2 regions of the Paenibacillus vandeheii genome follow, and region 2 is predicted to be linked to the other one. Evidence: predicted binding sites of a transcription regulator. Region 2 holds the regulator's gene; the other holds the start of a gene.

Region 1 (3,442 bases), on a different contig from region 2:
CCAAATATATAAATGCAGTCAGTGCGATAATAATCGTCGGTGTACTCCAGAACAGGGCATAGTTCCGCACCAGCTTCAACGCAGAGTGATCCTCTGCCCGAGATGCATAAAAGGCCAAAAATGAGCTGCTTATGAACAAAACGGACACTATCGCCAGTCCAACGATGCTCCATGATAACGGATTGGTAAACAGCGTCCAGTAATCCAGAGAAACTGTCGAACCCTCCTTCACGATAAAGCCGCCTTCAGACAGTGTTAGCGCCACTGACAACGAAGCAGGAATAAGCAGACCTGACGCCCCGTATAGAAACAGATACACGATATTAGTTTTGGAGCCATAGTTCTCAAAGGCATAAAACGAACCACGAATGGCGAGCAAAATGACCGCAATGCTTCCCGGTACGAGCAGTGCTGATCCGTAATAATAAGCCGTGTCCGGAAAGAATCCAACGATGCCAATATAGAAAAAAACAAAAAATACATTCGTAATCTCCCATACCGGGGATAAATAACGGGAGATCAGACGATTAATCAGGTGATCCTGTTTCGTCAAGCGTGCATAAAAGGCAAAGAAGCCCGCCCCGAAATCAATGGAGGCTACAATTAGATAGCCATACAAGAACAGCCAGAGCACCGAGATGCCAATCAGCTCGTAACTCATCATGCCTTTTCACCCTTTTCTGTAGTCGGATTGCTCTTCTCCTTTTCCTTCATCCATTTCTCCATCTCGACTTCTGCCGGATTATTGTTGAACAAACGTCTTAGCACGAGAACACACATGACTCCCAGAACGATATATAGAAGCAGGAAGAAGAAAAAGATTATTCTTATGTTGGGTGATGAAGTGGCGGCTTCCTCTACACGCATATATCCCCGGATAATCCACGGCTGTCGTCCAAGTTCTGCATAGAACCAGCCCAGCTCAACCCCGAGAAATGCCATTGGCGCTCCCAGGGCAATGATTCCAAGCAGCCACTTGTTCAGTTCATTGCGCTTTTTCCAGAACACAAACAGGAAATACAGAACCGAGATCGCCAGCAGAGTAAATCCGATTCCAGCCATCAAATCAAACAGGTAGTGAACGAGCAGCGGCGGCCATTCGTCCTTCGGAAACTCCTCCAGTCCGGTTACCTCGGCATTAAAGTCACTAAAGGCCAGGAAGCTGAGCAATTTCGGCATGTGAAGAGCTCCTATTATTTCATGCTCTGCATTCAGCCAGCCTAATAAAATCAAATCCGCGCCGCTTTCCGTCTCAAAATGCCATTCTGCCGCTGCTAGCTTCTCCGGCTGATGCTCTGCCAGGAACTTGGCGGACACATCTCCCGCTAACGTGTTCAGCAAGCCAAACAGCAGCACCACCGCCATCATAAGGTTCAAGGCTTTTTTGTGGTATGCGGATACCCCTGTTCTCAGCATTGCAAAGGCTGCAATTCCGGCTAACAGGGCAGCTCCTGTCAGATAGGCCGAGCTTAATACATGGAACACCTTGGAGAACGTCGCCGTATTCAGCATCGCCTGTATCGGGTCAACCGCTGTGAATTGGCCTGCCTCCATGACAAAGCCCCCAGGCTGGTTCATGAAGCCGTTCACCGTCGTAATAAAGACGGCAGACATACCTGCCCCGGCAACAATCGGAATCGTCAGCAGCCAGTGAATGTACGGATTTTTGAATCGATCCCACGTATACAAATAAATGCCCAGGAAGATGGCTTCAAAAAAGAACGCGAACACTTCCATAAATAGCGGAAGTGCAATGACATTCCCCGCCAATTTCATGAAATTCGGCCATACCAGGGCCAGTTGCAGTGATATCGCTGTGCCGGTCACAACACCTACCGCCACAGAAATGACAAACCCTCGTGACCACCTCTTAGCCATTAGTGTGTAGTGAGGATCTTTTTTGCGGATCCCCATGAACTCTGCAATAGCGATCATTAGGGGCACACCGACTCCAAGTGTCGCAAAAATAACGTGGAACCCTAGCGTCATGCCTGTCACCAGCTTGCTCCACATCACCGTATCAATTGCCATTCTTTACTGCCTCCTTTCAAACTCTGTTCGATTTTTGCAATGATTTGATGCATTTAATCATTAGGTCAGTCAGCCCTTGAACTACTTTCAATATCAGGATTGGGCAGCTACGCCATTGGTTCAGATTTGGTTTATAAAGCGCTCCTCCGATGTTGTATGTACAAAGAGAATTTTTTCACAAAGTCAGAGACGAGGGAGTCTTTGCCCAACCATCATTAGCTTAATTACTGGCTAAGCATCCGTTAGCGAGCCTGGTTTGCCTGAGAATACAAAGCCAAAGTTCAGAACGAGACCTAATAGTTAAAATTATTATATCTTTGTGAATGAGCAATTCAATCACTGACACGTCTTCGTCCCTAAATGTTCAAGAAAGGATCAACTCTTTCTGACAACTCGGTGAAAAGCGTAAAAAGTACCCGAAGGGGCTATTGATTCATTGGGCACAACCGTGGTATTGCATTTCATTTCCACTATGGGTGAAAGGTGTTTTCGAAACCCAACCGTTTGCAGTTGTTCTGGCTCTTGTAGCTTACAAAAAAAACAAAAGAAACCGCTCATATAGCGGCTTCTTTTGTTCTTAAATCTTACAAGGTTTCAATTCTTTTGTTGGACGGTGTCCTCCAGCCATTGCTGCAAGGGAATATCCTTGGTCAACTCACCGAGCAAAATGTGACTGAACATGCCTTCCTGATCTATGACCATCGTCGCTGGCAGACCGGTGATGCGATACAGGCCGGAGACCTTTCCGGTCACATCAATGATTACAGGGAAATCGAATTGCTGTTTATTCATAAATTCACGAATGGTCCCCTTCGCTTCCCCTACGTTGACAAACAGGGTCTGCACGTCTTCTTGATATGTCTGAGCGATCTGATTAATCATCGGCATCTCCCTCACACAAGGGGTACACCAGGAAGCCCAAAAGTTAATCATCACAACTTTGCCCCGATAATCGGAGAGCTTCACCTGTTCTCCGGCTGAATTAACGGCAGTGAATTCAGGAGCAATTGCACCGATTTCAATAACACCGATTCTTTGGGTATCTGATGAGAAATTCCCCTGGTAAATTGCCCACGCGGCTGTCAGCAAAGCAGCCATTCCAATCAGGATTGTGATTAAACGTCTCATTCTCGCGCTCTTTATTGCACTTTTTTTTCCCAATTGATTCACCTTCATTTCAAGCCGAGACTATGATGAAAAGCGGCATGAAGCGACCCAAACTGTTGACGAAAGTCCTCTGTTGAGCCATCTCCTACATTACGTCCTTTGTTCATAAAAACAATGTGATCTGCAACATCATCTGCAATCTCAAGTTGGTGGGTGGAGAACACAACCATATGTCCCTCCTCCTTGATTTGTTTGATGAGATTTGCAAATTCCTGCATCCAGAAGGGGTCCAGTCCATTCGTCG
Region 2 (3,442 bases):
TACCGATCAGGGTCCAGTATATGTTGTCTCCGCCGTCTTTTTGCCCCCAGACATACTTACGCAGGTCTTCGTGTGACGTAATCCCGACCTGTTCCTGGGCCACCTGTATGGCCAACGCCTCTTCCTTGCGCTGATCCTGGGTAACATAGACATAATAACGCTGAAGTCCAAACAGAATCAGAACCAGGAGCAGCAGCGAAATCCATATCCACTTCTTTTTTTTCTTCAAAAGCCGAACTTCCTTTCCCTATGACGATGCTGTCCTTGGAATTAACGGGCAAGCAGACCGTCAAATGCCAGTTGAGACTCACGCAAAATACGCTCTTCATCCATCGTAAGACATTCGCCATGTTTAACCACTTGTTTACCATCCACCCACACATGCTCTACATCTTTGGCTGATGCAGAGTATATGGTATGGGAAATCAGATCCGTATGCGGATAGAAATGGGCTTGTTCAATATTCAAGGCGATGAAGTCAGCCTTCATGCCTGTTTGCAGTGCTCCTGTATTGTTCAGGAATATGGATTTGGCACCATACGAAGTTCCAAGCAGAAGTGCTTCCCCTGCTGGCACTGCGGTAGGGTCACCGGACACACCTTTGTGAATCAAAGCAGCAAGTCTCATCTCTTCAAACATATCGAGGTTATTGTTACTTGCTGGTCCATCTGTTCCGAGGGACACGGTCACCCCTGCTTTCAGCAGATCAGGTACTCGTGCAACACCCGAAGCCAATTTCAGGTTACTGCCTGGATTGTGGGAAACTGCTACATCATGTCGTGCAAGAATTTCGATCTCCTCATCATTCAGATGTACCGCATGTGCAACCAGAGATGGACGGGAGAAAAATCCTAGCTTCTCCAGATGTGCAACCGGACGCAGACCGTAGTCAGCCACGTTCTGTTCCACTTCACGAAGCGTTTCAGACATATGCGTATGCAAAGGCAGATTCAGGTCATGAGCAACCTGTACCAGCTTCTCTATGTAATCCGGAGGGCAAGTGTAGGGAGCATGTGGAGAAATTACGGTTGTAATTCTTCCGTCTGCTTGTCCATTCCATTGACGGGCAAATGCTGCGGATTCTTCCAGCTTGCGCTGTTGTTCTTCCGCTGAGCAAAGTCCGATTACCCCACGTGCCAGAGCAGCACGAACGCCGGATTGTTCCACCACTTTTGCAACCTGATCCATATGATCATACATATCCAGGAATGCTGTTGTTCCACCTTTCAACATTTCAAGTACGGAAAGTGATGTGCCCCAATATACGTCTTCAGACGTCATTTTGGCTTCCATTGGCCACATTTTCTCCTGCAACCATACTTGTAATGCCAAATCATCTCCATGACCTCTCAGAAGCGACATGGCTGCGTGACCATGCGTATTGATCAGACCCGGCAAGAAGAGCAGTCCTTTTCCGTCCACCTTTGTCAGACTTTCGTCTCCTTCCGGCAAAGTCTCACCAATATGCACAATCTTGTCATTCTCGACAACCATATAACCTTGAACCACTTTCCAATTCGTGCCCTCACTGACGGCAAATTTGCCGTTGTGAATTACCCATCTATTTGTCGTCATCTTCCTCGTCGTCCTTTCCGTTCTCCAAATAATAAGCAAGGCTAAGCAGATCCGTCGTAAAATCGGCATGATGAATGCGAATATGCGGCGGGGTCTTCAGGATCGTTGGCGCAAAATTCAGAATCGCTTCAATTCCTGACTCAATCAACTGATCGGCAACATTTTGGGCTTCCGTATCCGGAACCGTGATAATCCCTATACGAATGTTATCTTTTTTGACCGAATCCGTTAATTCATTCATCGGTTGCACCGTCAGACTGTTGATTTGACTTCCAATCTTCGGACCGTAGGCATCAAATACAGCGACAATTTTCATGTTGTCTTTGAGGTAGGCATTGTAATTGGATAAGGCGTGTCCTAAATTACCTGCTCCGACAAGAGCTACATTGATCTGCTGGTCTATTTTCAGAATATGGCGGATCTTCTCGATGAGATATGAAACGTCATATCCGATCCCTTTACGACCAAAGTCACCGAAGTAAGCCAGGTCTTTACGAATCTGAGCCGGATTCAAATCCAGTCTCAATCCAAGTTCTTGTGAAGAAACCGTATTGACTTCGCGCTGATGCAGTTCATTCAAATAACGCAAGTAAACAGGCAATCTTCGCACCACGGCTTCCGAAATTTTATCTGATTTCATTCATTGCTCCCCCTTACCAAGGCCACGATAGATAGATGAAAAGATGAGCACCCTGTCTAAAACGATGCAAAAAGATGACTGAATTAAACAGGATGCTCTTTGTTATATAATGGATAATTGCTTAAATTACTTCTTTAATCGCTTTACTCACTATTCATGAAACGAATGAATGATATTGCTCAATTTTACCGCCAATTAGTGGCTTCATGCAATCATATAAGCTACAGAGCATAGCTGTTATTGCTGTTCATCGGTTGGTCTCTCAAGCCATTCCGAAATGCGAGGAACCATCTGCTCTGTGAGCATGTGTTCCATTTTGGGACCTGGTAATGAATATAAAAAGTACTTGCCATAATATGCTTCAATGACACGTGTATCGTATACAATCACAATACCTCTGTCTTTGCCCGTACGAACCAGTCTGCCGAATCCCTGTTTGAAGCGGATAACGGCTTGCGGCACGGACAGCTTCATAAACGGATTTTTCTTCTGTTGCTGCAAAAGCTCACTCTTCGCTTCAACTAATGGGTGATTTGGTGGCTGGAACGGCAGTCTGACAATCGCAAGACAGGTCAGAGCCTCTCCAGGAATGTCCACTCCTTCCCAGAAGCTGCTTGTGCCAAGAAGTACAGTTGCTTTCGCATCTTGGAAGCGGCGTGTAAGCTTGGAACGGCTGCCGCTGTCCACCCCTTGCCCGAGCAAAGAGATATCATTACCTGACAAGGCCTCCTTAAGCGGGTCATAGACCTGGCGCAGCATGCGGTAGGAGGTGAACAACACCATCATGCGTCCACGAGTCGCGATAGCCGTTTCCGCGAGCGAATGCACGAGCATATCCACAAAGTGGGCATCACCTACACTGCCCTTCACACTTGGGAAATCACGCGGAATGACGAGCAGGGCCTGTTCGCGATAGTTGAATGGTGACGGCAGCATGGATGTCAACAAGCGGTTATTCTCGGCAGCTTCCTGCAAGCCAAGCTGTTCGATCATGAATTGAAATGACTTGTCAACGGAGAGCGTAGCCGATGTAAGCACAACGCTTTTCTTTTTATCAAAGAACATATCCTTCAATTGCGCACTGACATCGACAGGAACGGCATAGAGCTGCAGTGATTTACTGCGGAACTGGCCGCTAGCCTCCATCCAGTACACGGTATTGGCATCATCCATTCGCATGAAGAAACGCAGATTATCCTTGATCGTTGCCAAGTCCTTGAGCAGTCC

Evidence for each region. Region 2 encodes Rex, which represses fermentation and respiration genes when NADH is low (regulators of the CRP and FNR family bind a similar motif). Its sites were predicted from a motif close to TTGTGAAATATTTCACAA; they were not measured.
Region 1: the regulator Rex is predicted to act here: its motif matches at 2,195-2,212, upstream of P5G61_RS17855 (cytochrome ubiquinol oxidase subunit I).

What each region holds. Positions count from the first base shown of each region.
Region 1 is NZ_JAROCD010000008.1:278,587-282,028, forward strand. Features, by position in the region: gene P5G61_RS17850 (cytochrome d ubiquinol oxidase subunit II) at 1-664, opposite strand, end outside; gene P5G61_RS17855 (cytochrome ubiquinol oxidase subunit I) at 661-2,031, opposite strand; gene P5G61_RS17860 (TlpA family protein disulfide reductase) at 2,626-3,159, opposite strand; gene ccmA (heme ABC exporter ATP-binding protein CcmA) at 3,204-3,442, opposite strand, start outside.
Region 2 is NZ_JAROCD010000005.1:223,595-227,036, reverse strand. Features, by position in the region: gene P5G61_RS11475 (cell wall elongation regulator TseB-like domain-containing protein) at 1-229, opposite strand, end outside; gene P5G61_RS11470 (amidohydrolase) at 271-1,575, opposite strand; gene P5G61_RS11465 (redox-sensing transcriptional repressor Rex) at 1,562-2,215, opposite strand; gene dinG (ATP-dependent DNA helicase DinG) at 2,453-3,442, opposite strand, start outside.